DNA from 3 places in the Anaerobacillus sp. QJM3NY_17 genome. Region 2 is predicted to be linked to each of the others. Evidence: riboswitches for the same ligand, from Rfam matches in the RefSeq annotation. Region 2 holds a riboswitch; each other region holds the start of a gene.
The links. A riboswitch is a leader RNA that binds a small molecule or an ion and turns the genes downstream of it on or off. The one in region 2 is predicted to bind S-adenosylmethionine.
Positions count from the first base shown of each region.

Region 1: another riboswitch for S-adenosylmethionine. It lies ahead of mmuP (S-methylmethionine permease); the one in region 2 lies ahead of metK (methionine adenosyltransferase).
Region 3: another riboswitch for S-adenosylmethionine. It lies ahead of AC0VYV_RS11865 (homocysteine S-methyltransferase family protein); the one in region 2 lies ahead of metK (methionine adenosyltransferase).

Region 1 is NZ_CM149685.1:4,269,915-4,280,755, forward strand. Features, by position in the region: gene AC0VYV_RS21840 (aldehyde dehydrogenase family protein) at 1-892, opposite strand, end outside; gene AC0VYV_RS21845 (3-ketoacyl-ACP reductase) at 1,092-1,814, shown strand; gene mmuM (homocysteine S-methyltransferase) at 1,886-2,830, opposite strand; gene mmuP (S-methylmethionine permease) at 2,805-4,208, opposite strand; SAM riboswitch class I at 4,291-4,393, opposite strand; gene AC0VYV_RS21860 (SGNH/GDSL hydrolase family protein) at 4,479-5,711, opposite strand; gene AC0VYV_RS21865 (GNAT family N-acetyltransferase) at 6,126-7,301, opposite strand; gene AC0VYV_RS21870 (hypothetical protein) at 7,317-7,898, opposite strand; gene AC0VYV_RS21875 (spore morphogenesis/germination protein YwcE) at 8,079-8,363, shown strand; gene qoxD (cytochrome aa3 quinol oxidase subunit IV) at 8,457-8,783, opposite strand; gene qoxC (cytochrome aa3 quinol oxidase subunit III) at 8,785-9,393, opposite strand; gene qoxB (cytochrome aa3 quinol oxidase subunit I) at 9,408-10,841, opposite strand, start outside.
Region 2 is NZ_CM149685.1:3,150,573-3,161,413, forward strand. Features, by position in the region: gene AC0VYV_RS16485 (phosphatase PAP2 family protein) at 307-792, shown strand; gene AC0VYV_RS16490 (glycosyltransferase family 4 protein) at 810-1,955, shown strand; gene AC0VYV_RS16495 (hypothetical protein) at 1,969-2,154, shown strand; gene AC0VYV_RS16500 (MSMEG_1061 family FMN-dependent PPOX-type flavoprotein) at 2,148-2,771, opposite strand; gene AC0VYV_RS16505 (IS1182 family transposase) at 3,048-4,622, shown strand; gene metK (methionine adenosyltransferase) at 4,738-5,934, opposite strand; SAM riboswitch class I at 6,143-6,252, opposite strand; gene pckA (phosphoenolpyruvate carboxykinase (ATP)) at 6,606-8,189, shown strand; gene AC0VYV_RS16520 (ABC transporter substrate-binding protein) at 8,381-9,376, shown strand; gene AC0VYV_RS16525 (ABC transporter ATP-binding protein) at 9,388-10,164, shown strand; gene AC0VYV_RS16530 (ABC transporter permease) at 10,145-10,841, shown strand, end outside.
Region 3 is NZ_CM149685.1:2,249,930-2,260,770, reverse strand. Features, by position in the region: gene AC0VYV_RS11895 (response regulator transcription factor) at 1-468, opposite strand, end outside; gene AC0VYV_RS11890 (sensor histidine kinase) at 470-1,855, opposite strand; gene AC0VYV_RS11885 (four-helix bundle copper-binding protein) at 1,986-2,315, opposite strand; gene AC0VYV_RS11880 (F510_1955 family glycosylhydrolase) at 2,480-3,454, opposite strand; gene AC0VYV_RS11875 (YdhK family protein) at 3,579-4,154, opposite strand; gene murB (UDP-N-acetylmuramate dehydrogenase) at 4,313-5,236, opposite strand; gene AC0VYV_RS11865 (homocysteine S-methyltransferase family protein) at 5,677-6,726, opposite strand; SAM riboswitch class I at 6,806-6,915, opposite strand; gene AC0VYV_RS11860 (DUF3895 domain-containing protein) at 7,008-7,997, opposite strand; gene AC0VYV_RS11855 (bifunctional 2',3'-cyclic-nucleotide 2'-phosphodiesterase/3'-nucleotidase) at 8,119-10,152, opposite strand; gene AC0VYV_RS11850 (hypothetical protein) at 10,417-10,841, shown strand, end outside.

The DNA of each region.
Region 1 (10,841 bases), 1.1 Mb from region 2:
CTTCTTCAAATTCTTCTTTTCTAGAAGCAGGAACAATCATTCTAGTACCAGCGGAACATACTTGACCAGAGTTTGTTGCAATGTGGCTTACAGCAGCTTTAGCAGCTTTTGTAATGTCCGCATCTTCAAGCATGACAAATGGAGATTTACCTCCAAGTTCAAGTGCCACTGTCTTGATTGTTTCTGCCGCGTTTTTCATTACTTTTTCACCAACGCCTGCTGATCCTGTAAACGAAACAAAATCGATATCAGGGTGTGAGCTAATGCCGTCACCGATCGTTTCGCCTGTACCGTTCACAAGGTTAAATACGCCTTTAGGTACGCCAACTTTATCAAAGATCTCTGTTAAAATAATTGCAGCAAATGGTGTGATTTCAGCTGGTTTTAAGACAACTGGACTACCTGCTGCAAATGCACTCGCAATCTTAGTAGACGATTGGTTTGTCGGGAAGTTCCAAGGTGTAATAAGGCCACTTACACCAACTGCTTCTTTAAAGATTGTATGATCGCCACGATCTTCTGAGAAAGAATACTCTTTCAGTGCTTTCGCTGCTTCAGAGAAATGTTGATAGCCCATATTGTAATGAACTTTCTCTGAAATGGATCGAGGAGAACCTAGTTCTTGTGTAATCACGTCAATAATTTCTTCTTTACGGTTCGCGTATTCTGCCGCGATATCTTCAAGCATTTTCACACGTTCTTCTCGACTTGTTTGAGAAAAAGAAGGGAATGCCGCACGAGCTGCTTTAACTGCTTTATCCAAATCTTCTTTCGTTCCCAAACTAATCTTGCCGATGACTTCTTCTGTTGCTGGATTGATTACGTCATGTGTTTCTGAACCTGTAGATTCAACCCATTCGCCGTTAATGTAATGTTTTAATTGGTTACGCATGATGTAAAACTCCTTTTTATGTTTAATCGATTTATATCATTTAGCTTATCTCTGCTTCCACAGTAACTGTAACCGTTAAGGACTATAGTTAAACATACGGATGCTTTTATGAATTTTAGTAAGCGATTGCTTATTTTTGAATTCTGGGTATGCTAGCTTTAGACTATTAGATAGAGACGTGAAGAAAGGATGATCAATTATGGGACAATCCATTAAGGGTAAAATCGCTTATATTACTGGGGCAAGTAGCGGTATCGGACGTGCGACGGCTCTTCAGCTTGCAAGTGAAGGGGTTCATGTTGGCTTGATTGCCAGAACAGAAAGCAAGCTAAAAGAAGTCGCTGCGGAAGCAGAATCTTACGGTATTAAAGCCGTTGTTGCTCCTGCTAACATTGCAGAGATTGATGAAGTTAATAAAGCCGTTGATCACTTAAAAAACGACCTCGGCTCGGCAGATATTCTGATCAATAATGCTGGTATGGGGCGATATGGCTCATTCTTAGAAATGGAGCCCGATGACTGGAAGGAAACTCTCGAAGTGAATGTTTACGGGACGTATCATGTAACGCGGGCTGTTCTTCCACAAATGATCGATAATGATAGCGGTGATATTATCACAATCTCGTCAAGTAGCGGCCTAAAAGGAACAGCTGGCTCAACATCTTATAGTGCTTCTAAGTTTGCCATCCAGGGCATGACCGAAGCCCTCATGCAAGAAGTTCGCCGAAATAATATTCGCGTCTTCACACTAAATCCAAGCCTTGTTGCTACTGAACTCGTCTTCGGCGACAAGCTCGACGAACAGGATAAGGAAAAGTATATGCAACCTGAAGATCTCGCTGAATATATGGTTGGCCAGTTGAAATTGCACCCTCGCATTTTCATCAAGCAGTCATTGCAGTGGGCGACGAATCCGTTTTAAGCTAAATTTATTAAGTAAAAGTCGGTCATTAAGCCACTCTGACCGACTTTTATTTCATTATGAAAAAAAGTTCAACCTCTCCACTTTCCATAAAGTCGTTCGATCTCTTCCGGACTTGTACGACAGCATCCTCCAATTAACCGCGCTCCTGCTTGAAACCATTCTTTTGATCCATCTACGATCTCATCACACGTTTCATTCCCCTGCCACGTTTTTGAATTCGATTCATAGACTTCTCCAGAGTTTGGATAGACAATAATTGGCTTATCCGTTTGACCAGCTATCTCCTTTACCACTCTTGTCACAAACGATGGAGAAGCACAGTTGATACCAATCGCAGCTATTTGTTCGTTCTCCTCAAAATATCTGGAACATTCTTTTAAAGCAGTACCATCGCTAATTTTTTCTTCATTTTGAATGGTGAATGACAGCCAGGCATGAGTATCAGGAAACTCTTGTATCAATGATCCTAAAACTTTCGCTTCTTGAAAAGATGGAATTGTTTCAAAAGCTACTATATCAGCTCCTGCACTGATCAATGCTTCTATTCTTGGTCGATGAAATGCGATAAGCATCTCATCGCTAACGTGATAATCGCCTCGATACTCAGATCCATCAGCCAGGTATGCGCCATATGGGCCTACGGAAGCGGCAATAAAAGGTTTGGGACGATTCAAATGAGCCTCTCGTTCCCAGAAATCGTCGCGTGCTTTACGGGCAAGAAGGACGGTTTTCTTAATTAGTTCTACTGCTTCCTCTTCATTCAGACCTCGAGATTTCAGCCCCTCGATCGTAGCCTGATAACTTGATGTTATCCCACAGTCAGCCCCTGCTCGAAAATAATCTAAATGAACCTGATAGATGAGCTCTGGATTTTCAAGCAAGACGCGAGCAGACCATAGCGGATCATTTAAGTCGCACCCATATTTTTCAAGCTCTGTCGCAAGAGCCCCGTCCAATATCACAATATTAAAATCTTCTAAAATAGCATTAATAGGATTGTGTTTTTGTAGCATCAATTATCCCCCTTTTCTTTACTCGTTTTGTTAAATAATAACTTCCATAGCACAGCGCAATGAACGGTATTCCACAATAAAGCGCTACTCGCTGGGTAGGATCAAAAGCAATGCCTAACAGTGAAGCAAGACATAGTAAGAAAGCTAGAGCTGGAACAACAGGATAAAAAGGTGTGCGATAACCGAGCTCTTTCAATGAATTTCCTTCTTTTAAGTACCTCTTTCTAAAAAGAAACTGTGAGGCGCTAATACTCATCCATACGACAACAACGGCAAGTCCAGAAATAGAGACTAGAACAACATAAACAGTATCTGGTGCAATAATGCTTGAAAATAACGCAAGTGCTCCACCCACCATACTAAAAATCACAGCGTTAAGAGGGACACCATTTTTGTTGAGCTTAGCAAAAACAGGCGATATCGTTTGCTTGTTCGAAAGTGACCAGAGCATTCTTGATGAAGCATATAACCCTGAGTTTGCAGCCGATAGAATGGCCGTTAGGATAACAAAATTCATAATATCAGCTGCAAATGGAACACCAATTCGTTCGAGCACAGCTACAAATGGACTTTCTAACACTCCTGCTTCCGAAGCGGGTAGAAGAGCTGATAAGATAAAAATTGAACCGACAAAGAATAGAATTAACCGAATTAATGTTGTGCGAATAGCCCTTGGGATGGTTTGTTCAGGATCTGATGTTTCTCCCGCTGCAATACCAATAAGTTCTGTACCAGAAAAAGCAAAATTCACTGCCAGCATCGTCATTAAAATGGCGAATGCCCCATTTGGAAAAATTCCTTCATCTGTAAAGTTCGAGAATAATGAAGCGTTTGTTCCAGAGTCCATTGGAATAAACCCTACGATGGACGCTGCACCTATGATAATAAACAGCACGATCGCCAACACTTTTACTAAAGCAAACCAAAATTCCGTTTCTGCAAAAAATTTAACTGTTAAGACGTTAACAACAAAGATCACCCCTGCAAACAACGCGCTCCATACCCATACGCTGATGAACGGAAACCATCGCTGCATTAACATTCCAGCCGCTGTAAACTCAGACCCTAGCGCTACTGTCCAGGTTAGCCAATACAACCACGCAACCGTATAACCGGTTCCTCCTCCAATATATTTAGCGGCATAGCTATGAAAAGCACCTGTTTCAGGCATATGTACCGAAAGCTCTCCCAAACATAGCATTACAAGGTAAACCACCAATGCTCCAACCAAGTAAGAGAGTATCGTTCCAATAGGACCAGCTTGCTGGATCGTATAACCAGAGCTTAGAAACAACCCTGTACCTATGACCCCTCCTAGTGAGAGCATCACCACATGTCTTGACTTCATTTCCCTTTGAAAACCATGCTTGCTTTCCATCTTATTTCTCCTTACTTTTCCATCCAGAAAACAAAAAAACGCACCCAAAATGAGTGCGTTGCTGACAAAATAAAACCGAGGGCTCTCATCTATCAGGTTTATCACCCGCTGGAGTTAGCACAGTATCCGATGGACCTGTTGCTGAGGTTTCAAAGGGCCAGTCCCTCCACCTCTCTGGATAAGAAAATATATTTTAATAAAAATATCAATTATTCAAGTTATTGTCAATGGCGTTAACTATTTATGTTAACTTAGATAAAAAGTCCTAATTCATTCAAGCATCGATAAATCAACCGTATCTGCCATCTTCTCGTACCCTTCATCATTTGGGTGCAAATGATCTCCAGAATCGTACTTCGAGAGATATTTCGCAGGATCGTTAGGATCTCTCAATGCTTTATCAAAATCAATTACATCATCGAAGGCTCCGCTTGTCCGGATCCATTCGTTAACTTCCTGACGTGTTTTCTCCCCTTCTTCTGTATACATATCGGAATCTTTATATGGTGTTAACGTCCCTCCATAAATATCAAGACCCTTTTCATGAGTTGCTTTAATAATTGCTTTCATTCGATCAATGATTTTCTCTGAATCATATTCAGGATAGTGTCTTAAATCATTTATACCTTCGTGCAATAGAACCGCTTTTATCCCTTCCTGGCTTAAAACATCTCGATCTAATCTAGCTAATGCGTTCTCGCCTTTTCCTTCTTCGCTATTAATTAAATGATTCGCAGATACCCCTGCATTCAAGACAGACATGTTCACTTGAGCTTCTTCTTCATTCATTCGATTGGCAAGATAGTCTGGCCATCTGTTATTCGCATTCATAGTTGAATAATTGCCATTCGCTATTGAACTCCCCATTATGACGAGTGCACCATCTACTGAATTATTTGAAACCACCTCTAATCGATCTAGCCAGAACCAGGCTTCTTCTTTTGAAGTGTATGATGTACCTTCCGCATCCCCAGCATGATTCCCTTCCTCCGACATGTACACCGTTTGGTTTGAACGCTGATGCCATGTTGTAGGTCCAGTCTCACCATCTACTGATAAACTGACAGCAAGATTCTGATCCGCACCAACAGGGAATTCAATCGAATCGCTATACTGCTTTTCACCTGGAGGAATTGTAACGGATTTCTCTCCGTTAAACGTGATAACTTGATCTGTCTCGCCGTCTACGCTCGCACCTTCTTTTGAGACAGCAACCCTTACTTCTTTCATAGATAAAGGTAATGAACCAAATTCATTAGACAGTCGAATACGCATTTGATCTCCATCCATATGGGGACGAAGTATTAAGCGGATTGTTTGATCCTTAAAACCTTCATGCGAGTTTCCATCCTGAGCAGGCGCCTGCATGCTTGCTGTCCAAGATCCGATCCATTCACTCTCTTCTGATGCACCATTATTTGATGAAGGCCATCCTTTAGCACTTACCAAACTGATTGATCCAATGAGTGCAATGATGATAAAGCCAATTCCTATTCGCGTCATTGTTTTCTCGCCTCTCATGTTGTTTTCTATTGAACTTGTGACTTCCAAAGCGCTTCCGTTAAAAAAGCCTTCGCATATTTCCAATAATCTCAGTTGGTCGACCACTCTTTGTTTCCTATTCTTAATTAAGAAGCATACCCTTATTCCTATAGAATGAAGCCGCTTGAGCTTTAACGTAAAAAACATGCAAACAAACTGATATATAGATTACGAACAGTTAAAACGGAAAGAAGATGATAAGATTCGCACATTATAAATTTAAAAATCCGGTCCATAGGAAGATCAACAAAAAAATCCCCTCTTTCATTATTTGAAAGAGGGGATTTTTTAATGAAAAACGGTTCAATTAAACAAAAGCGATTATTAATTCATTTACCTCAACAATTGAGAAAGCAGCAGGCCAAGGTGGACTTATTAGAAGAAATCCATAAAATTCGTTTCTCTATTCGGTATTGTTTTTTGCAGAATGGCTACTTCCTTCTCTGGTCCTTGCAGTAAACCTGCTTCATAAAGCAATTCCGGCATCTGATAGCCAGTTAGAAGGGCTGTCAACGTATTAATATTACATCGTAGTCCACGTTTAGGTGGATGCGTACAAGCGGCATTTTCTTTATCTCCCTTGTACACATTAACTCCCTCCGCGCTAATATGATAGCTCCCATTATTCCATTGTGCATGTTCATCTGTAATATGTAGAAAGAATGATTCATTCTTATCTAACTTGAATGGATACTGTTTTAGAAAGTTCTCTACGTCTACGATTCGTGCCATGAAATAGGCTTCAACTATTGTTTTCACTTTAGGATTATTTAGCAAGAAAGGAAGTTGATCGGCTACATTCGTCAGAAGTGTTCCATCATCAATCATGGAATCATGCTGACAGATATAATTCCAAAGCCCTCGTCTCGCCTCACCATCCAAATAAACCAATTCCTCTATCTCAATCGAACGATCTTTTACTTGATAGTACACATATCCTGTTAATCTGCCTTCTTCGTTTCGATATCCCGCAAACTGAAATCCTTCTGAATATACCCGTTCCCGCCACCAGCTTTCCGTTCGAACAAGCATGCCATTAAATCGATTAGCAAATTCTTCATATACTGGATTAAGCGTTTCGTAAACGTGTTCTAGTGCAATTCGTCGAACTTTACCATTTACACGTGGTAACAGTTTGAAATCTTCCTTCTTAAAATTTAACTTTTTCCAGTCATTCAGAACTTCAAAACCAAACTTACGGTAAAAGGAAATTTGGAAAGGATGGAGAAAAGAGATTGTTTGTCCTCTATTCTTCATTTCCAATAGGGCGTTTTGTAGTAAACGTGCTACTCTCCCACCTCTTCTATGCTCAGGGTATGTTGCAACCGACGCAATACCGCCCATAGCGAACTTTTTCCCAGCAATCCATGTTTCAAAATCAATTAAATGAAGCTTAGCGGCAAGCTCGTCGCCTTCAAAATCTCCCCATATTTCATGTTGACTATAGCCCCTAATTTTTTCTTCTAAATCTTTATCAGGAACTTTATATTGAAAAGCATATTCTGAAAGTCGTACGGCATCAATTACTTCGCTTTTTTCTAATCTTCGCATGTTAAGCCTCCTATTTTAATGTTTTCCTTTTATTACAATCATGAGTGGACCAATAATCGGTAGAACACCATGTATTCCTGACACATGGTCGCGTTCACGTAAAGCCAGAATAGAGAGTCCTGTTAAAACTAGAAAATCGATCGTCATCACATGAACAAAATTCGATTCTAGAAAAGCTTTTTGATAAATAGAAGCATCTCCAGCAACTAGTCCGTAAATCATTAAACCAAGAGCTATCATAATAAGGACAAGGGAAAGACCACGAGATTGAAGTAATATCCTCAACTTATCTGGCGTTCGATTCGGGGCATCCTTCTTCTTATTTAAAATAAAATATAGCATTAAGCTAAATGCCCCAGCTACAAATGAACCAAGTACAAATGGCCATGCTGGTATTGAACCACGGTCGCTCCGTAACAGCAATACAGCAAAAACAGCAGGAAATACTCCGAGTAGTGAAAACATGGCAAGTAAACTGGGATCGGGTTGATTCATCGTTAATAATTCAGAAAGATAAGGACCATTTCCTTCTGGCGCTAGAAAAACTGAATACAGTATAAACCCAAGCCATATGATAAGTAAGATGAATCTCTTCATCATGCACCTTCTTTCCTCTTTATCTTTCTAAATCATAAAGTTATCCTGAAAAAATCTCAAATATGTGTAGAATTTTCGAACAATTGTGGTATACTAATTGTAACAAAACATTCACAAATTATTCTTTATTTCGACATAAGCTTAGTTTGTAAGCGGTATCATAAAAAGGAGTTGTTAACTATGGATGTCTATATGGTCTATCTTTTCGTTATCACGGCTACACCGTTGTTTCTGTGGCAGGATTATAAGAAGCTTGCTTTCTTACACACACCGTTTATTGTGGCAATCTGGGCGCTACTTATTTTCTACATTGGTGGCGGTATGACTCCAGTAGCACATACACTCTTTATTACTCTTTTCGCGATTAATGTTCTTTTCGCTCATTTAGCGGCTTATCTCATCTTTGCTCGCCCATTCCTTAAGGAACGTTCACTTGCAAAGAAAATGTCACAAATAGAAGACTAAATTTTCAACAGTACTGTGGAGATTCATAAATCTCTACAAAATTTCAATTCAAAAAAAGCTGTTCACCTCAAGAGGTGAACAGCTTTTTTTGAATCACATATTCATATTGTGCATGCCGAATGACATAACCCAGATTGTACCGGCAACGACTGCAACCGCAATGAAAACTGCGTAAAGAATCGTTCCGACCTGAATTCGGCTACTATCACTCTCAGTAATATGCATAAACATTAAGAGCTGAATCGCTGCCTGAATCAATGCCAGGATGACAACAATAATCATAATCGTTCTAAAACTAAAGTCTGAAGCGAATCCGACCCATAAAGCAAGTAGTGTTAAAACGATCGATAGACCGAAACCAACTAAGTGGCTCCATGGGAAGTGGCTATGACTATTTGTCTGCTCGTTGTTTGAGGCCATCTTACATCACCATCCCATACAAGTAGACTGCTGTGAAGATAAAGATCCACACAACGTCAAGGAAGTGCCAGTATAAACTTGAAATAAAGACCTTCCTTGTTGTGTCAGGTGTTAATCCGCGTTGCTTCAATTGAATCAAAATAAGTGAAATCCATGCAATACCCATTGTTACGTGGGCACCGTGCGTTCCGACTAATACAAAGAAGCCAGACCAATAGGCACTAGTTGTTAGTGCAGCACCTTCATGAATGTAATGAACAAATTCATAAATTTCAAACCCTAGGAATCCTAAACCTAATGCGAGTGTAATACCTAACCAGAGAAACAATCCTTTAAGAGAATGATTTCTCATATAGTGAATAGCAAGTCCACATGTGAAACTACTTGTTAGTAGCAAAAATGTTTCAATTAACACACCACTAATTTCAAAAAGCTCTTCTGGTCCTGGACCGCCAGCTGTACGACCAACTAATACTAGATAAGTGGCAAACAGCGTTGAGAACAAAGCGATTTCGGCACCGAGGAAAATCCAGAAGCCTAGAATATTCAGTCGGCCAGTTTCCGACTGATATTCTAAAGGCGTGTTAGGAGAATATTCGACTGATTCCATGCTTCACGCCTCCTTTATAAAGTAGTTTTTTTCTCATCTTCTTCTATTTCTTCTACGCTAACGTAGAAACCTTTATCATAATCAAATGAACGGATCACCATTGTTGCAAGGACACCAATTAGCCCAAGAATAGACATCCAAGTCCAAGAGAATACCATACCAAATCCTGCAATAAAGAAGAATACACTCATCACAATCGGCACGCCAGAGTAACTAGGCATATGAATTGGTTTATAAGGTTTCTTCTCAGGTGTTTTCCCTTGTTTCTTCTCTTCTTTCATAATCCAGAATGCATCATGTCCTTTCGCTTCAGGAAGATGAGCGAAGTTATAATGCGGTACTGGAGCTGGTGTTGACCATTCAAGTGTTCTAGCATCCCAAGGGTCACCAGTTGTTTCACGTGGAGAGTAACGGAAGCTATAGTAGATGTTATAAACAAGAATCAAGAATCCGATTCCCATTAGCATACCACCGAACGTAGCAAGTACGTTCAAGCTCATCCATCCGTCTCCAATTCCATAAGTGTAAATACGACGAGGCATTCCTGCAAGACCTAGGAAATACATCGGGAAGAAACATAAGTTAAATCCTGCAACGAAAATCCAGAAACTCCATTTACCAAGACGCTCGTTCAAACGGTGATTGAACATTTTTGGATACCAGAAGTATAGACCTGCGAAACAAGCATACACAGTACCCGAGATGAGCACGTAGTGGAAGTGAGCAACTAGGAAGTACGTATTGTGGTACTGATAGTCAGCGGCTGCCATCGCTAGCATAACACCTGTTACCCCACCGATAACGAAGTTCGGGATAAAGGCAAGCGACCAAAGCATCGCTGTCGTAAATCGTATTCGCCCTTTGTACAGAGTGAATAGCCAGTTAAAGATCTTCACACCTGTCGGAACGGCGATTAACATCGTAGTGATGGAGAAGAATGAGTTAACTGCTCCACCTGCTCCCATCGTAAAGAAGTGGTGAACCCATACTAGGAAGCTTAGTCCGGCAATAACGACCATGGAATAAACCATTGCTTTATAACCGAAAAGTGTCTTACGTGCAAATGTACTAATAATTTCTGAGAACATACCAAACGCCGGAAGAATAACAATGTACACTTCAGGGTGGCCCCAAATCCAGAAGAGGTTTGCCCAAAGCATTGGCATACCGCCATCCATCATTGTAAAGAAGTGACTTCCAAACAGACGATCAAACGTCATAAGTGCAAGTGCCACGGTAAGAACCGGGAATGCAAAGATGATGATAACCATCGTAATTAATGAAGACCATGTAAACATAGGCATTTGCATAAGCTTCATAGATGGTACTCTCATTTTCAAAATCGTAACGAGGAAGTTAATACCCGTTAATAATGTACCGATACCTGCAATTTGTAAGCCGAGTAAGTAATAGTTCTGCCCTACTCCTGGGCTTAGTTCAAGACCAGC
Region 2 (10,841 bases):
AGTTCAAGAGCTCCAATATCTCCGTTTCTAAACGCTCGTCTCCGCTTTTCTTGGCTAGCTGCGACTCGCAGAAACTGCGATATTTCACTCTTTCACCAGAACACAAAGGACGTGTTCTAGTTCAAGAGCTCCAATATCTCCGTTTCTAAACGCTCGTCTCCGCTTTTCATTATACTCTTAACAATTCTTTAAGATTTCTTTAATAGTAGCATTAAATTTCTCGTATAGGATAGAAGTAACACATAGGATGAAGGGGGATTCTTTTTGAGTAAAGTGGTTGGGTGGCTTTATGAGCGTGAGTGTACGATGTTTCGGTTTGTGAATTTAACGTGTCATTCAAGGTATCTTACTTCTATTTTTGGATTTGTTACGCATGCGGGTGGTGCTCGGGCAACGATTTTAAGTACACTTTTGTTGATGTTCCTGTTACCTGCTCCTTTAAAGATATGGGCGTTTCAAGCTGCGCTTGCCCTTGCTGTCAGTCATATACCTGTTCAATTTATTAAAAAGCATTATCCAAGACACAGGCCATATCTCGCTCTACCTGAAACAAAGATACTCGTATACCCTCTAAAAGATCATTCTTTTCCATCAGGACATACAACGGCTATTTTTTCTGTGCTTACACCGTTTATCTTTCATATTCCTTCACTAGCTATTCCCTTAATGGCTCTTGGGAGTCTAGTTGCCATATCGCGGATTTACTTAGGTCATCATTATCCTTCTGACGTTCTTGTTGGTTTTATACTTGGTGGCGGATCCGGTATTCTTTCAACTTTCATCCTAAGCTGAAAAAGGGAGGGCTATTCATGAAACTTGCACTTTTTACTGACACTTACTATCCACAGGTTAACGGAGTATCTCGCACTCTTGGTAAACTAACCAGGTATATGGACCGTCAGCAGGTTAATTATATGCTTTTTGCTCCTAACTGTCAGAAAGATGATGACCTTTTCTCAAGTAATATTCACCGCTTTACCAGTATGAAGTTTTTCCTTTATCCCGAATGTCGCATTGCCCTTCCTAACGTAAGTCTTATCCGCAACCAACTTAAAGATTTTCAACCAGACCTTCTTCATGTCGCGACACCTTTTAATATTGGCATGTGCGGACTACATTACGGAAAGAAAAATAACATACCTATGGTTGCTTCATACCACACTAATTTTGATGACTATTTAAAGCATTACCACCTTGAATGGTTCTCTCCTTTTATGTGGAAATACTTAACCTGGTTTCATCAACCATTTTCCACTACCTTTATTCCTTCCAATGAAACGCGCTATCGATTAAAAGGAAGAGGTTTTAAGAACCTCAAGCTTTGGAGAAGAGGCGTCGATTGCGAACACTATTCTCCGATTAGAAAAAATCACTCGCTACGTGAACGATATAATATTCAGGAGAAGTATATTCTTTTATTTGTTAGTCGACTCGCTCCAGAAAAAAATCTTGAAACATTACAAAAAATCATGTGGAAGTTACCAGATCAGCTGAAACAACAAACAAGGTGGCTGATTGTTGGTGATGGACCAGCCCTCCCTCATATTCAAGAAAACGTCCCTAACAACGTCACTTTCACCGGTTATAGAGAAGGGAAAGAATTAGCAGAGCTATACGCTACTTCAGATCTTTTCATCTTTCCATCAGCTACTGAAACATTTGGAAATGTCGCATTGGAGTCACTTGCCTCCGGGACCCCTGTTATCGCTGCAAATGCTGGAGGGTTATCCGACGTTGTCACTGGAGAAAGAAACGGTCTTTTCTGCTCTCCGTATAAAGAAGACGAATATATCCACGCTATCAATCGTCTCTTATCAGATGATACCGAACGGAGAATGATGGGTTATGAAGGACGTCGTTATGCACTTACTCAATCATGGGATGCGATCTTCGGACGATTAGTAGAGGATTATGAGAAAACAATTGGAATTAAAAGATTAGCTCGATATGCTTAGAAAGGAGAAAAAAATGATTCTTACTGTATTTGGGATTAACGAAATCGGCTTAACTGCACCTTCTATCTTCGCAACACATGGTCACAACTTGTACGCGCTAGATGAAATGCGAAAAATAGCAAATACGTATGATCTCATTTACTGCTCCATTGTTCAACCAAACATACACAAAGGTTTGAGCTCGATTTCTGTTCAATAAAGACGTTTAGTGTAACTTTCTTTCAACGATTCAATCACTTTTTCTTCGCCTATTTTTGCATGATCAGATAGCATTCTGGCAGCTGGGGCGAGCCCCTCAGTACTCGGCCATCGTTCAGGTTCAAAAAGATATGATCGTTTAAAGGCTTTGGCACAATGAATGTAGCATTCCTTTACTTCTACTCCAATACCTAACAAAGGCGTTTTCCCCTTATATTCACACTGCTCTAGCAGCGTTTTATCTTTTACAATCAAGGCCTTCCCATTAATACGCAACGCTTCTTCTCGGCCGGGAATCATCAGCAGCAAACCGATATTTGGGTTTTCTAATAAATTGATCAATGAGTCCATTCGTTTATTTCCCGGTCTTTCCGGTATCAATAAATGATGATCATCTAGAACCTGAATAAACCCCGGTGCATCGCCTCTTGGCGAAACATCACCACCCGTACTTGATTGGGTGGCAATCGTAATAAATGGTGTACGGCATATGAACTCTTTACAGTGTTTATCAAGAAAAGATATGACTTTGTTTGCAGCCAATTTACTCGGTATTCCTGCCATGTCTTTTAGTTCATTCACATCGGTCACGGTTTCTCCGAATATACTAGTATTCACACATTACACTCCTCCATTTTTTCTTCCATTTTATCACAACACCCATCTATTTTATGATAATTCAATACAATATAACGGATGTCAAAAAGGATGATAGAGCAAAAAAAAGAAGAGGCTGGGACAAAACCCAGTAAATTAAAATAAGAGTGGCCCTGCGGACAAAGAATTTGTTCGCAGGGCCACTCTTTCTATATTTTCATCTTAATTTAACAATAAAATAAGGACAACCTCTGATAAAATTATAGTTACCACACAATAACCATCGGAGGTGCCCTTATGTTTAAAGATTATAACATGAATCAAGTGATTTTGCCCTTAGATTTAGAAATGAAATTACAAGAAAATGATATCGCCTATGCCGTCCATGAGTTGGTCGAACAGATTCCGGATGAAGCTTTTTCTGCGTTCCTACGTGATACGGGATGCCCTGCTTATCACCCACGTATGATGATGAAAGTTATTTTATGTGCGTACACCCAATCGGCTTTTTCAGGAAGAAAGATTGAAGGTCTCCTCAAGGATAGTGTACGGATGATGTGGTTAGCGCAAGGGTATGAACCCAGCTATCGCACAATCAATCGGTTCCGTGTCCACCCAGAAGTCAAAGAACTTCTTCGTCAGGGCTTCGTACAGTTTCGTTGTCAGCTCGTTCAAAAAGACCTCATTGATGATGAAGCGATCTTTATTGATGGTACGAAGATTGAAGCGAATGCCAATAAGTTTACATTTGTGTGGCGCAAGGCTGTTGAAAGGTACAGCGAGAGTCTGATTGAAAAGTCGAATGCGATGTACGATGAGTTGATTGAAAAAGAAGTGATCCCCGAAATCGAACGGGAAAGTCCAGAACAACTTTCCATTAAAGAACTTTCTAAAATAGAAGAAAAGCTAGAAGAAAAAGTCGGAGAATACAATAAGAAGATTGAAACCAGTGCCGATGTAACCGAACGAAAAAAGCTTCGTTCAGAGCGAAAAGGACCGAAGCAGTTCCTTAAACAAATGAAGGATTTCGTATTGCGCAAAACAAAATACGAAAACGATATGGCTATCTTCAAAGAACGGAACAGTTATTCCAAAACCGATCATGATGCCACGTTCATGCGCATGAAAGATGACTATATGAAAAATGGGCAACTCAAAGCCGGTTACAATCTCCAGATTGCGACGGAGGGACAATATACGCTCGCTTATGATATCTTCCCGAATCCAACGGATACACGCACATTTCGTCCCTTTCTAGATCGTGTGGAGAATGATTTCTTTAAACTCCCACCTTACATCGTCGCGGATGCCGGTTATGGAAGCGAAGAAAACTACATCGATGTCCTGGAGAATCGCAAGCGAATCCCTCTCATCACGTACAATACCTATCGCAAAGAGAAAAAGAAGAGCTTTACGAAGGATACGTTTCGCGTATCCAACTGGGACTACAATGAAGAAGAAGATTTATTCACATGCCCAAATGGGAAACTGTTGCCGTTCCGTTACGTCTCTCATCGCACTGACCGGAGTGGCTTCAAACGAGAATTTAAAGTTTATGAATGCGAAGATTGTACCGGTTGTCCCTTACGTAAACAATGTACAAAGACCAAAGATGGCACGAATCGGAGAATCTATTACAATACCAAGTGGGAACAACAAAAGAATAAGGTTAAAGAGCTGCTTTCGGACGAAAAAACAGGTGAAATCTACGGTCAACGGAAAATCGATGTAGAGCCAGTTTTTGGATTTCTGAAGGCTATTTTGGGTTTCACTCGGATGTCCGTAAGGGGCAAAGAGAAGGTCAAAAATGAAATGGGCTTTGCGCTCATGGCGGTGAACTTGAGAAAGTACACCGCCATGAGTGCAGAGTGATCCAATAATCTTAGGAATAACCAAACAAAAAAGGTTCCGTTCATCAAAAACGCTGAACGGAACCTTTTTTCATTATTTCAAGCTAGTTATGTCCCAGCCTCTTCTTAGAAATTAATTAAATTCCGGCACCCTGTTTAAGGGATTCTGCACGATCTGTTTGTTCCCATGGAAGGTCAATATCAGTACGTCCAAAATGTCCATACGCAGCTGTTTGCTTATAAATGGGACGTCTAAGATCAAGCATCTTTATAATGCCTGCTGGACGAAGATCGAAGTTCTCTCTTACTAGCTCTACAAGACTTTCCTCAGACACTTTTCCTGTGCCAAATGTATCAATAGCAATTGATACTGGCTGAGCAACCCCAATAGCGTAAGCAAGTTGAACTTCACAACGATCTGTTAGACCCGCTGCCACAAGGTTCTTAGCAACATAACGAGCAACATATGCCGCAGAACGGTCTACTTTCGTAGCATCCTTACCTGAGAAAGCACCGCCACCGTGACGCGCATAACCGCCGTAAGTATCAACAATGATTTTTCTTCCTGTTAAACCTGCGTCACCCTGCGGTCCACCGATAACAAAGCGTCCTGTTGGGTTGATGAAGTATTTTGTTTCTTCATCAATTAATTCAGCAGGAACAACCGGCTTCACAACGTGTTCTTTGATGTTACGTTGAATTTGTTCAAGTGAAATTTCAGGATGATGCTGTGTAGAAACAACAATGGTATCAACGCGAACCGGCTTACCAGCTTCATCGTATTCCACTGTTACTTGTGTTTTACCATCAGGACGAAGATAAGGAAGAATTTCTTCTTTTCTTACTTCACTCAAACGACGCGCTAGTTTATGCGCAAGAGAAATCGGAAGCGGCATTAATTCCGCTGTTTCATTACAAGCGTAACCAAACATAAGCCCCTGGTCACCTGCACCAATTGCATCGATTTCATCATCTGACATCGTACCTTCACGTGCTTCAAGAGCAACGTTTACACCTGCAGCGATGTCTGCAGACTGTTCATCAATAGATGAAAGAACAGCACATGTTTCAGCATCAAATCCGTATTTCGCACGTGTATAGCCGATCGTTTGAATCGTCTCACGAACCACTTTCGGAATATCAACATAGTGTGATGTTGTAATTTCACCGGAAACTAGAACAAGACCAGTTGTTACTGTAGTTTCACAGGCAACGCGCGCATTTGGATCATGCGCAAGAATATCATCCAGAATGGCATCGGAAATCTGATCTGAAATTTTATCAGGATGCCCCTCTGTTACTGACTCAGAAGTAAACAAACGACGATTACTCACTCAAGTACCTCCTTAAGGATTGGATCCTATCTAATTATGTTGTAATGGATACGGTACTCATTTCCCTATTACCCTGTGCCGAAACGAGAGAACGAATTCAATTTCTTATCGTCTTACCTTTTTTTATAGCGTCATCAATCTCAACGACATTAAAAAAGCCCTTCCCTACAATCAGAGGGAAAAGGAGCTGATATCTCATGCCTTTCGCCTCTTATCTTCCAAGACTATCGTCTTGCAGGTTAGCACCTTAATCCTGTTGTATAGGAGTTGGTTGCTGAGCTTCATCGGGCCTGTCCCTCCGCCTGCTCGGGATAAGAGTATCCATTCTCGACATATAATAACGCACATGAAAGGATGTGTCAATGAAGAAAAGCGGAAGCCCCCGTTTAGCTTCGACAAGCGCTGGAGCCCTCCGAAAAGAACACGGGCTTTGTGTTCGAATTCAAGGGCGAAGCGACCGAACCACTACCCTAATCCTTTACCCATAAAATAATCACTTCCTATATAATGGCGACAGGATTTCAACCTAAAGAAATAGTCATTCACCCATTTTTCACTTTTTATGCAAAAAATACATAGATTAGTATAGAATAATTAAATGAATGTGTTATACTATTTTTGAGTTAAACAAGTCAATCAACGAAATCTTTAAAAAAGGATGGGTTTAACGTATGAAAACAGCTTCCTTCTCCTCACCGTTATTGGATGCGATATTAAATAAGAATAATCCACATGTGAATTTATCAGTGTCTGAACTGGTTGAACATTCACTATTTAAAAACGAAGGGCAACTATCAGCTACAGGAGCTCTTCGCGTAGAAACCGGAAAATATACAGGACGTTCTCCTGGGGACAAGTTCATTGTAAAGGAAGATTCCGTAAAGAACAAAGTGAACTGGGAAACAAACCAACCTATTTCCGAAAAAAGTTTTGAAAACCTTTACACAAAGGTGTTGAACTATCTCGGTGAGAAAAAGGGACTTTATGTGTTTAAAGGATTTGCTGGTGCTGACCAGTCATCAAGACTACCCATTCAGGTTATTAATGAATATGCCTGGCATAACCTTTTCGCCCACCAGCTGTTCATCCGCCCGAATGAATCAGAGTTAAAAGAACATGACGCTGAATTCACTGTCATTTCTGCACCTGGTTTTCAAGCTGATCCAGAAGTGGATGGCACAAATTCAGAAACATTTATTATTATCTCCTTTGAGAAACGAACCGTCTTAATTGGTGGAACAGAATATGCTGGAGAAATTAAAAAGTCTATTTTCACCGTTATGAACTACTTATTACCAGAGCGAAATATTCTTTCAATGCACTGCTCTGCTAACGTAGGTAAAGAGGGGGATGTTGCTCTATTTTTCGGTTTATCTGGAACTGGAAAGACAACGCTCTCAGCAGATGCTCATCGATCTCTTATCGGTGATGATGAACACGGATGGTCTATGAATGGTGTCTTTAATATTGAAGGTGGATGCTACGCTAAGTGCATCAACTTATCAAAAGAAAAAGAACCTGAAATCTGGGATGCAATTCGCTTTGGAACGGTTCTTGAGAACGTTATGATGGATAACGGCTCGCGTGAACCAGACTACGATAACACTAGTCTAACTGAAAATACTCGCGCTGCCTATCCGATTGACGCCATACCTAATATTGCAATTCCTAGCGTTGCCGGACATCCCAACACGATTATTTTCTTAACGGCAGATGCATTTGGCGTCCTTCCTCCAATTAGCAAACTGACCAAGGAACAAGCCATGTTTCATTTCCTATCAGGTTACACGAGCAAGTTAGCCGGAACAGAAAGAGGCGTCACTTCACCAGAAGCCACTTTCTCTACATGCTTTGGTGCACCGTTCTTGCCATTACCTGCCCATCGCTATGCAGAAATGCTCGGCGAGAAAATTATGGAGCATGATGTTCAAGTCTTCCTCGTAAATACCGGATGGTCTGGGGGCGGTTATGGTGTCGGAGAGCGCATGAAGCTTTCATATACTAGAGCGATGATCCAGGCGGCTTTAAATGGAGAACTTGATCGTATCGAAACAGTAACAGACCCTATTTTCGGATTGCATATTCCTTCTCATTGTCCAGGTGTTCCAGCAGAAGTATTGCAGCCAAAACAAACATGGGAAGATCAAGAGAAATATGATGAGAAAGCAAAAGATCTCGCTACTAAGTTTGTGAAGAACTTCGACAAATTCTCAAATGTAGCTGACGAAATCAAACAAGCAGGCCCAAATGTTTAGTCTCATTGCAAAAAGCACCTTAACGGGTGCTTTTTTTATTTGAAGACTCATTCACCTCAACTTCGCGCATCCTCCTCTTTCTATCTACCTCCATTAATTTACCTATTCAAAACACCAATTGTTTTAAAATACATAGGCTATAGTATCTAAAACATGAGCCTACCTCATGTGACAAATGTGGAGGATAGATAATGAAAAGAAACTGGTTTATAACGTTTTGTATATACACAAGTGTATTTCTTCTTATTCTTTCGGCGTGTGGTACAAATAGTGGAAACGATCAGGTAAGAGTAGCTGAGGTTACACGCTCGATTTTCTATGCACCACAATACGTGGCACTCTCAGAGGGTATTTTTGAGAAGCATGGCATTGATGTCGAATTAACGACTACTTGGGGCGGAGATAAAACAATGACCACTCTACTATCTAACGGAGCTGATGTCGCCCTTGTAGGATCAGAGACGTCCATTTATGTCTATGCACAAGGCACTGATGACCCTGTCATAAACTTTGCTCAACTTACACAAACAGACGGTACGTTCCTTGTATCAAGAGAAAAAGTCGATCATTTTGAATGGGAAGATTTGAAGGGAAGTACATTCCTTGGCCAACGTAAAGGTGGTATGCCACAAATGGCTGGTGAATACGTGCTGAAACAGAAAGGAATTGATCCACAAAACGATTTGGACCTCATTCAAAATATTGATTTCGCAAACATTTCAAGCGCATTCGCTTCTGGAACTGGCGATTACGTTCAGTTATTCGAGCCAACAGCAAGTGTCTTTGAAGAACAAGGGGTTGGACACATTGTAGCTTCATTTGGAAAAGAATCAGGGAAAATTCCATATACAGGATTTATGGCAAAAGAAAGTTATTTGAGTAAAAATGCTGATGTAGCAGAGCGTTTTACAAAAGCACTTTATGAGGCTCAACTGTGGGTAGATACTCATTCTTCTGCAGAAATTGCAAAGTCAATTGAACCCTTCTTTCAGGATACCGATCTTGAACTCATTACAACTGTAGTAGATCGTTACAAAAGCCAGCATTCATTCGCTACAAACCCATCACTGGATCAAGAAGAATGGGATAACTTACAAAATATTATGGATGAAGCAGGAGAGCTCCCAAAACGCGTTGATCATAGCAAATTAGTAGATAATAGCTATGCCGAAAAAGCGCAAAAATAGGAGGGAAAATAATGTCTTTCCTTCAACTCAACGCTATTTCACATGTGTATTTAACGAAAAACGCTGCCAAAGAAGCGATTTCCAACCTCTCTTTCGCTATTGAAGAAGGAGAATTCGTTTCCCTCCTTGGGCCTAGTGGATGCGGGAAATCTACTCTGTTGTCGATCATTTCAGGATTAGTAAAACCTACTGAAGGGAGCGTTTCTCTACAAAATAAAATTATAAAATCTCCCGGCGAACGAATGGGCTATATGCTTCAACAGGATTACTTGTTTCCTTGGAAAACAATTGAAGAAAATTGTTTTATAGGATTAAAGCTTCTAAACAAGTTGACAGCGGATAAAAAAGAACAAACATTGGAATTATTGGATAGCATGGGGTTAAGCGATGTCCGCTCGGCCTATCCTGATCAGCTTTCAGGTGGAATGCGTCAACGCGTAGCTCTCGTTCGCACACTTGCAACAGATCCTGATCTACTGTTATTAGATGAGCCTTTCTCTGCACTTGATTATCAAACAAAATTAAAACTCGAAGACCTTGTGTTTAAAACATTAAAAAAGCATCGAAAAACCGCCTTGCTGGTGACTCATGATATTGGAGAAGCGATTGCGATGTCAGACCGCATCATCCTTTTAACGCCTCGTCCCGGGAAAATCGCGAGAACTTTTCAAGTCCCAGCTTCCCTTAAAGAATTACTTCCTTTTGAAGCTAGGAATGATTCTGCTTTCCCTGAGAATTTCCAGCTGATTTGGAAGGAGCTTGATTCTCTTGAACCATCTCCAACTTAAACATAAGCATCAACATTATCTAAGAGAGTTGAAAAGGGAAAGAAATGAAATATTGGGTTTTCAAGTGTGTATTCTCTTTGCATTTCTCACTTTATGGGAATTAGCAGGACGGTTCACATGGATCGATCCGTTATTATTTAGCTACCCCTCTAAAATTGCTTCTCTCTTTATAACAAAAGTAACAGATGGTTCATTACTGTTACACACTGGTGTAACGTTACTTGAAACAATTGCTGGATTTCTTCTTGGAACAGTACTTGGAACCGTGTTCGCGGCAATTCTATGGTGGTCACGCAAAGCTTCTAGAATCTCAGATCCGTATCTTGTTGTATTGAATTCCATGCCTAAAGTAGCTCTTGGTCCGATCATCATAGTTGCGCTTGGTCCAGGTTACATCTCCATTATTACGATGGGTGCTTCTATTTCCGTTATTATTACTACTCTTGTGATCTACCACGCATTTCATACTGTTGAACCAAACTTCATCAAAGTTATTCGCTCATTTGGTGGTAATAAGCGCCAGATCTTCTTTGAAGTAATCCTGCCATCTTCCTTTCCAGCGATTATCTCTACCTTGAAAGTAAATGTGGGTTTATCGTGGGTCGGCGTTATTGTTGGGGAATTTCTCGTTTCAAAACAAGGTCTTGGTTATATGATTATTTATGGCTTCCAAGTAT
Region 3 (10,841 bases), 900 kb from region 2:
CTTAAATTCAATGGGAGTTACAGGGATAAGGGAATCGTTGTAAGAAACAAGATGTTTATCTGCATCCCACGTGAGTCCTTTAAACACCAATTGGTTTAAATCAACCTGCTTTAAGCGTCGAGCGACTGCCTCCATTCTAGCAAGGAGAACTCGTTCATCGAAAGGTTTAGTGATGTAATCATCCGCACCTAGCTTTAGTCCTTTTACAATGTCTTCTGATTGTTCACGTGCTGTTAGCATAATAATTGGAACATCTGACTGCTTTCTGATCTCTTCACATGTTTTCCAACCATCCATATCTGGCATCATGATATCTAACAAGACCATATCCACATGATTTTCATTTAGCTTATTAAGTGCATCAAAGCCTGTGTTTGCTTTATATATTCGATACCCATGTGGCTTTAGGTAGAGAGAGATTAACTCAACCATTCTTTCTTCGTCATCTACAGCTAAAACATACTTCATTTTATTCAACTCCTGCTATGGCGATTGTCATTGTCGTGCCTTTCCCTTCTTCACTTTTAGCAGATATGCTCCCACCGTGTCTTTCAACAATTTCTTTGGCAATAGCAAGACCGAGTCCGGAGCCACCATATTTTCTTGATCGGGATTTATCAACACGATAAAGGCGTTCAAAGATGAAAGGTAAATCCTTCTCAGGAATCCCCTCTCCTTCGTCGACTACTTTTATGATGACTGTCTTTTGAGAGACGCTGACATCGATTAATACATGTTTTCCTTGTTCACTATAGTGTAAAGCATTATCTAACAGATTTAACATCACTTGAGAAAACCTCGCAGGGTCAATCGTTAAGCGAATATCGTTCTGACAGGATACTATCAAATCAATTCCTTTTCGATCAAAAGCAGGCTTCACTTTCTCTCTAATCTGATGAATTAATGGACATAAATCGACTGATTCACGATCAATCGAAAACCCTTGTTGATCCATTTGGGCCATATCAAATAAATCTCGAACGAGCGAGGTTAAGTTTTCGGATTCTTCCTTAATAACGGCTAGATAAGTGTTTCTCTCGTCGGATGATAACGCTTCTCGCTGAGCAATGTCAGCGTAGCCGTTAAGATAAGTTAATGGTGTTCTGAGCTCATGTGCAATATTAGCTAAAAAATCACTGCGGTCGTTTTTTAATCGTAGCAAATCGTCGGACAAGCTCTGGATCGCTTTGGCTAATTCTCCTAATTCGTCGTTTCGATCTACTTTTAATGAGACATCATGATTCCCTGTACTCATTTTCTGTGTGGCTATTTTCATATCAATCAATGGGCGTGTAATGATTCTTGAAAGGTAAATAATTGTAATAATGGTAAGGAAGAGTGCTAGTCCACTAATAATCAAAAATTGGGTCGTTAAGTGGTCTCGTACGTCGCGAATACCTTGTGTATCAAGAATCATATACACGTTTCCAACAAGCTCATCATCAACAAAAATCGGAGAACCAGTTGTAACAAAAGGTTCTTTACCCCAATCTCCTTCCACAATAGCTCCTGTTACAGGGAGTGTATTTGAGGAAGCAATGTTTTCTTCAATAGTAGGCATGACTTTATTGGAATGAACAAGGATGGTATTCTTTTCATCTGTTATGACTACCTGCGTCTCAGCTTCAGATTCCATAAGTGCAACGTGTTCCATTGTCTCACGATCGAAATGCTTCGCTAGTACATCTCTATGGCTATTCCCTCTTGCTAGAAGGGCATCTGTTTCTGCCATAATGCGTTCGTTTAAAAAACCGAAGTACAGCACCATGAACAAAATACCTTCGAGTAATAAGATGCTTATGAGAAAAAACAGACCTAATTTTGTCGCTAATTTACTTTTCCTCTTTATTCTCATGTCTTTCTCCTTTATGAACAGCTAGTGTAACAGTATTATATCGAGAAAGTGTGCAGGGTGTCTGCATTGTACAAAACAGCTGCATAAAAAAGAAGCCTGTCTTAGTAAACAGACTTCCTCACTATCTTGATTATGATGCTAATTTCTTGCATTCTTCTGCACATTTGAAACAAGCTTCAGCGCAATCTTGACAATGTTTGTGATCATGCTTCTTACATTCATTACCACAAGCTTCACAAATGGTCGCACATGCTGTGGCGAGTTCAGCAACAAATGGTGTTCCTCTCACGAGAGCTTGTTCGAGGTAACCGCAAATATCAGAGCATTCTCTGTCCATGCGAATACATTCCGCCATCATATTGACATCGTCTTCTTTTAAACAAGAATCGTAGCAGTGATTACAGGCTGTCATACATTCATGAAGTGTTTGAATAACCGATCCATAATTTTCATGTGACATTCGTTCATTCCTCCTTAAAAGTTAAGTACACTGTCATATTTTCCTATTTGATCCAGATTAAACGTCATTAGCAAATAAAGTTGCAGGATAGGAAATTTCATTATTTCTGCACAAATTCTTGATAAAAGAAGGGAATAGAATACGGATTCTTCTCTGAAATCAACTTATTTCTTGATTTTCCCTTCATTGATTAAAATAGTCCAAGATTTCCCATTGTCAGTTGTTTGATAAAGACTACCACTTATTGAATGAAAGACAATCTCATCCTTATTTTGTGGATTAACTGTAACATAATCAATGGTGTCTAAAGTTTGATTAGGCATAGTCACTTCTTCCTCTTCACCGTCTTGCAATGATTGAACAATGAGCTGATTCCTAGGTTCCTGCACTGCATAAATAAAGCGATCCTCTAGAAAAACCATTGTGCTAACAGCTACTTCTTTCGTGATTCGAGTAAACGACTCACCTTGATTACGAGAGAGATATAACCCGGAAGGAGAGGTTATAGCAACAAGGTTCGAGTTACTTGGATGAGTGAATAACCCACTTATTTGATCGGGAGTTCCTTTTAACGCCACATCCACCCACTTTTTAGCATCCTCACTATAATAGACGCCTATTTCCATTTCGCTATTTCTTTGTTGATTTACTGCATACATGGCGTTCGTTTCATATCCCACAGCTAAATAATGAAAATCAGATTCGCCTTGAAAACCTAGCTTTTCTAATGTCTTGCCTCGGTCTGTACTTTTGATTAATCCAAGTGGATTTGGTAACGCAGATCCTTCTCCAGGGTGTCCACTACTATAAAATCCATCAGCTACAGCTTGGAATCCCATATAATCATTTTTGTTTGTTGTGGCTTCGTACCAGATTTGATTATGATAAATTAGAGGACCGTCGTGAGTAGCCACTAGCAGTTCATTACGGTTACCGGGATAACCGATCCCGTGGACATGATCGATTTGGTTTCTATCAGCTTCTTTATAAATGGCAGAGTTACTGATGGATGCGAGATTTGCTTGTTTTTGTCCTGTATCATTTGATTGATTTTCATTTAGTGACGATTGATCATTTTGACAAGCAGATATTATTACAGTGAGAATTAAACCTATTGTATAGAGCGATATTTTCTTCAAAACTTTTCATCCTTTCTACTTGTATGTGACGATAGCGTTAGAAAATCTAGTGGAAGAACGGCAGATATTAGTGAACCTCTTTAAAATAACCCGAACCTAACCAGTTCGGGTTATGAAGGGTCAATTATTCAGTTAGGGTTAATTCGTCTTCCGTTACCCATTTATGATTCGTTACTTTTTCGCCACCAGTTGTTGGTGTGTAGTCGATCATATATACGGTAGTTTCTGTAGCGGATTCGACCGTTGCAATCGCACCTTCCATTCCTTCCATATGAGAAGCCATTAATGTTACTTCAGTTCCTGATGGAAGTGGAGCTTCATCTGGATCTTCCAGTTCTTCATGAATGACCCATTTATGATTTTCTACGGGTTCTCCGCCATCTTCAGGGGTGTAAGTTACAACATAAGCTGTCGTATCATATGCCCCCACAATAGTTGCTTCTGCACCTTCCATTCCTTTCATATGGTTCGCTTCAATGATCGCCGTGCTACCTTCTGGATAAGTCGGATCTTCAGACTTTTGTAGCTCTTCAGGTACCTCAGCAGAGCCTGAATGATTCATCCCTTCCATATTACTTTCAGAGTTTGCCTCTGTGTTATTAGAGTTTTCATTTACTTGTTCATTGTTGTTTGCACAAGCAGCAAGAATGAGCGCCATTGATAATGTTATTACACCAATCAATTGAGTTTTACTTTTCATGATAGTCCTCCTCTAGTCTTTGGAATTGTATGCCAATATCTACTTTATCCGTAAAGTATGCACTTATTGTGCAGATTTCATTTGTTCACAGATTTATCGAATATCGGTGAAAGAACACTAAAAGGCCGCTCTTTCTGTAAGAGCGGCTGTCATGTGAATTATGGTTTTTCAGGTGGTTCCCCTATGACGCGAACTTCACGTTCAAGATCGACATCAAACTTTTCTTTTACTGTTTGCTGCACATGATGAATCACGTCCAGATAGTCAGTCGCTGTCGCATTATCGATATTTACAATAAAGCCAGCATGCTTTTTGGAGACTTCAGCTCCACCGATTCGTGTACCCTGAAGCTGTGAGTCCTGAATGAGCTTACCAGCAAAAAGGCCAGGAGGACGTTTAAACACACTGCCACATGAAGGGTATTCTAGCGGTTGCTTTGTTTCACGTTTTTCCGTTAAGTCATCCATGATTGCTTTAATATCCTCATACTCTCCAACTTTAAGCTTGAAAGTAGCTTCAAGGACAAGAAGACCATTTTCTTCTACATTACTATGACGGTAAGATAAATCAAGTTCATCAGCTGTCAATTTAACGAGCTTTCCTTCCTTTGTTACAGCAAGAACGCTTTCGAGACAATCCGCGATTTCTCCACCGTATGCTCCTGCGTTCATATAAACAGCTCCGCCGACAGATCCTGGGATTCCGCATGCGAATTCGAGCCCACTTAGTTTGCTGTCACGAGCAAATTCAGAAGCATCAATAATACGTGCACCAGCTTGAGCAATAACTTTTTCTTCTTCTTTTTGAATGGCTTTTAGTGACGAAAGATTCAGGACAATTCCTCTAATGCCTCCATCTTGAATAATAACATTAGAGCCTTTTCCTAAAATGGTTAATGGATAGTTAGATTGATAGGCGTACTCAACTGCTGCTCGTGCGTCCTCTAGCGTGTTAGGAAACACAAGGACATCCGCACATCCACCCATTCTTGTATACGTATGTGCATTTAATGGCTCATTTATCTTCAGTTCCGCACTGGGTAAAATGGAGCGGAGTTCATTTAATACATTTTGATTATTCATAGGCTACCTCGCTTATAAAACAGTTCGTTTTCATTGTGGTTTGAGTTCAATAATGTTTCATGGACATATTCAAACACATTTAAAATAATAACACAACTACTTGATAAATATGATGTTTTTCATAAAAGAAGCCTTTAATTCGAAAAGAATGTTACTTGGAAAGCAACTTATATAGCGGAAAAATCAATCTCAGACTTCGTGATTGGAAAAATGCTGTTATCCTATCAAATGCATAAATCATTGTATTCGTTACTCTTCTACAGATACTGTTACTAATCATCGCCAACGTTATCAAAAATAATCAGCTTATAGAAAAAATGTAGTAGATATAATATCCTATGTAAAAATGTATTTTAATACTGTAGTACAGGTGTACAGATAGGGTTTTTGGTAAAAAAACAACAACCGGAGAAATTAAGTTCTCCGGTTGTTGTTATGAATTAAGCTTTTGTTCGATAAGCCGTATTGTTATCTTTCAATGTCTCATCAGTTCCAAATAAAAAGTGCTTTTCCATATTTGGAGAATATACCGAGTTTACAGTTGTTCTGCCAACTGTTTCAGCCACCTCTCGCAGCATACTTGGAGAAGCCCCGCAACAGAGTCCGAAGTAATTGACGCCAACCTGCTTTGCTTTCTTAGCCCATTCCGCTAGTTCATAGCGATTGCAATAAAGCGGGTCTAAAGAGGTTGGAAAGGTCGTCTCTGTTGGCAATGTACACGCACAGCCACCGTCTGGTAAGTTAAAGAATGTTGGGTGTTCTTCTGTTGTACGATAAGGGATTGGAAGAGCACCAACATAGCCGTTAACAGACTGTCTAATTTTTTCAATGTAAGGCTGCATTGTGGCAGGTCCTCTAAAACAATTCATGCCAACAACTAGTGCACCTTGCTCTTCTAATAAACGGCAAGCTTCCTCAACGGTATAGCCGTCCCTTAAAATGTTCTCACTCATAAGTCCGAGTGTAATTACAGCTTGAAGATCCTGCTTTTGAATCTCTTCTAGCGCTATTTTTGCTTCTTCATAGAAGTAGAAGGTTTCGCCGTTGATGAAATCTACGCCTTCTTCTTTGCTCCATTTCACCATTTCAGCAAAAATTGACCGAATTTGTTCCTTACTTTCCTCATCTTCAGGATCAAATAAGTTTGTATTTGAAATGTTTCCAGCAACTAGCGCTTCTTCTTCAGGGTGTTCCTTCGCGACTTCTTTAGCCAGGCGGATGGCTTGTCTATTGAGCGGTTCTAACAAATCTTCTTTTCCAATAATCCTCATTTTCTCTCGATGACCATTATACGTAAAAGCAAGTACGACATCTGAACCTGCAAGCATATAATCACGATACGTTTGTTTTAGCGCTTCAGGGTTGTCTAGGGCAACTTCGGGTACGAATGATCCTGCTTGTAAATAACCACGACGCTCTAGTTCAAATAGATAACCTTCCCCGCAAATAACTGGACCATCTTGCAATCGTTCTTCAAGTGTTCTTTTCATGTGTAACAGCTCCTTTTCTGGATAAAATAAAAAACCCTCTTCTTAAACAATAAGAAGAGGGTTTGCTAACATAATCCTCCTCTTATCTTCCAGGTGATATCACCTGTAGGATTTGGCACCAGCTTCAACTGTAGTTGAAAGGTTGCCGGGCATCATAGGGCCTATTCCCTCCGCCGCTCTTGATAAGAGTGTTGATTTAATTTTTGAACATGTGTGAAATTATAGACCGGTTAACTGGAAATGTCAATCACTTATCTGATAATTACGAAATGTTAGGATAATCACTTGCTTTTCAATCGATAGATGCGATCTTCACGCCCTATCGGCTCGACTGACATTGATCCAGATGCAACAAATGAATCGAGGTAGGTACAAACAGCATAATAAATTTTTGGTTTCTTTGTGGAGTATCTCTTGTCTTGTACCTTTCCTTCCTTAATCAAAAGCTCACAAATCATCAGAGCACTTTCCATACCTTGCTGAATATAAGAGTCTACCTCTTCCTGTGTTGTAAATGAAAGGTCCCCTACAAAATAGGTTTCCTTAGGTTTCTCGCTTGTCTTTTCTTGTAAAGGTTCTTGAACATCTTCCGCGAACAAATCAAAAGCGCCTTGTAATTCCTCTTCTGGTTTCGGTTCTTCCTGGTTGCTTTTCGGGTTGACTACTTGTTCTACAGTGTTGCTTCCTCTTTGAAGAGCTTCTTTTTCTTCACGATAAGATCTGATTAAACTGTTTAGCCTTTTTTCTTGTAGATCTAGTAATGGAAGATTTAATGAAAGTGGCTGTTCAATGTCTAGTGGAAGGTTCAATCCTTCAGGAATGTCGTATGTAGGATAGCCGTTCTGTCTTTTCAACAGTAGCTCATCCAACTCATAATCTATTTCCATAAATCCCTTCACAACTTCTCTCACAATGGAAGCGGGTAATCCGGTATGCTCTTCGAAATGATTTATCCCGAAACGCCGTGTTTCTCCTGTTTTTGCATGTCGAACAACATACTGATACCGTAAAGAGCGACCGCACTCACATTTTAAATCATCTGAAACGAAGCCCGCATCGATGTAATCTTCTAGTATCCAATCATCAAGCAGCATCCTGATTTCTTCATCCGTTGCCCCACTTGGAATCATCCGCCCTTTACTTCTAGCAATTACATTCGCAAAAGCCGTTTTTTTACCGCGTTTAAGAAAATTCATTACATACGTTTGTTGCTCAATTGTCAGATCTGAAAAAAGCTCATCTCTTTGGGTGCTTGTCAGGCTTTGTGTCATATAAATCCCTTTCTGTACGATAGTAATGCCATTATATCAGTAAATATTCCAATATTGTTTGCATCGGATAAATTCTTAAAATAAGAAACGCCAATTCTGATGAATTGGCGTGAATTCGTTCTTAACGATGGCGGCCGTGCTCGCTCTTATGATTATGATGATGCTTTTCTTTTTTCTGTTTCGTTAAGTCGAGTGTATATTTAGCGAAACCATTTTCTGTTTCATCAACAAAATGAATCGTTTTAATGCTTTCCGCATAGGTTTTGGCTTGTAACGAGGATTCAAAAGTGACGTTCAGTTTCTTCTTATTAACTGTGTGAAATGACCAGTTCTGATCAGCTGTTGGATTAATTGTTTTGTTTTCAAGAATATAGTCAATTAAAATTTGTCTATTTTCATCAGGGGAATCAATAACAATATTAGAACCATCTAAGTGCGGAAAGTGCCCTCCGCCTGTCGCTCTGTAATTATTTGTAGCAACGATAAAGGACATGTCTTTCGTTACCTTTTCTCCGTTGTATTTTAGCGATTTAATTCGATTAGCATCAGCATTTACTACACTCCCACTCATATCATATTTCGCAGATTCTGTAACATCGATTTGATAGGTAACGCCATCAATAACATCGTAGTTATAAGAAGGAAAATCAGGATTAATTAAAGGCTGTTCCTGTTTATCTTTTTTGTTGATTACATTAAATTGGCCTGCTGACATTTCAAGCCAATCCTTCAGTTCGTCACCATTTAACAGAACCGCTTTCAGTGTATTGGGATAAACGTAAAGATCAGCTGTGTTTTTAATCGCGATGTCCCCAGCAGGAATATCTGTATAGTAGGACGAACCTCCTCGACCACCCGCTTTAAATGGAGCCCCAGCGGATAGGACTGGAATACCTTCATATTCGGTACCTTGAATATTGTTTTCTACATACCATTTTTGTGCATTGGTTACAATCTGGATGGACGGATCATCATTAACGAGCGCAAAGTAACTGTTAATGGGAGCTGTTGTTTCACCGACAGCTGTTCGCACATAATCAATTGTCGCTTCATGATCCTCTTTCACTGCATTGACGATATCAATGTCTGCTTCAACAAGTGGTGTTTTCGTTACTTTATCATAGATTGGACGAGCTTCAGATTTGGAATCCTTCACTGACCATTCCCCGTTATCTTCCGTTAAAGATAGGTCGATTACCCCTAGGTGATCTCCCCAGTAACCTGGCTCGACGGAAGCGACTCCATTAATGGTTCCTTTTGTATTATCCACTCCATCAACTCCTTGAAAGGTGTTATCTCCAGGGAATACTTTGTGGGCATGTCCAAATAAAATGGCATCGATGCCTTCCACTTCGCTTAAGTAGTAAACGGCATTCTCGTCATTTCCCTGTGGTGCTGCCTTCTCAAAGCCAGAATGAGGTATGGCGACAATAATATCGGCCCCTTTTGCCTTCATTTCTGGCACGTATTTATTAGCTGTTGCAACAATATCCTTTACGATCACATTCCCTTCAAGATTAGCCTTATCCCACTGCATCACCTGTGGTGGAACGAATCCGATCACGCCTACTTTCAGTTGATGTTCCGTTCCTGAGTCATCTTTCACGGATTTATCAAGAATTTGATAAGGAGTGAAATAGTTTTGATCATTTGATGGATCATCATCGTGGTCATCTACATACACGTTCGCATTTATGTATGGGAAGTTTGCGCCGGCTAGGCTTGTCTGAAGGAAATCGAGACCAAAATTAAATTCGTGATTTCCAATGTTCCCTGCATCATAATTCAGAAGGTTCATGGCTTTGTATACAGGGTGAGTTTCCCCTTTCTTTAGAGGGTTGATTTTTGCAACGTAGTCACCAAGCGGATTTCCCTGTAGTAAATCGCCGTTATCGAATAATAAACTGTTCTCAACTTCACCACGAGCTTTGTTAATTAATGTGGCTGTTTTGGCGAGTCCAAACTCATTCGTAAGCTGATCCTTATAATAATCATAATTTACGATATTCGTATGAATATCAGTCGTTTCCATGAGGCGTAGGTGAACATTCGCATTTGAGGCTTCTGCTTGAGCTGGAGTTTGAACAATAGGTACGGCAATTAAACCGATTGATAGCGCAGCAATAAGTGTTTTACGAAACTTGTTGTTATTCATATGTATTCCCCCTTAAGTATTGAAGCATTTTACCCAATATTAGTTTACCTACAATTGTTAATAAATGTTTGGAATTCAAATAAAAAGTTTGAAAATAGTAGAAAATGCTTCAGGAGACACGGGTGAATGGACCTAATTAAACATTTTTTCAAGTTTAATCAACTTAATTCGTAAAACTTGGACATCCGTTTATACATGTACATATCCTGGGACATACATTGAGGATGTAAAGAAAAAATAAAAATCTTCAGGAGGAAATACTTTATGTGTAATTCAAGTTCATCTTCATCATTTTGCTGTCCTGCCCCTTGTTCCACTCCGAACTTCTTTGGTAACAACCCAACGTTAATGGCTATTAAAAGATGTCTTCCAATTCGTACTATATGTCAAGATGAGGCAGCACCAGTTCCAGTTGATCTGTTAGTTGCTCCAATAGGCACTCCAGCACCTTCACTAGCTAGTGGATTTTTATCAATTATAAACACTAGTTCAGTAGCAAATGATTGCGTTATGACTCTTATTGTAACGGACGATACTGGCGCTGCAACGGAGTATACGATTGATGCACAATCTTCTTTAGTATTAGAACTAACGAACGTAACGTTGATTCAAATTCAGTGTACTTCAGCTGCACCTCCAACTCCAGATGTTTTTTGTACAGCTACTGTTGAAATGGATCTTCAATATAC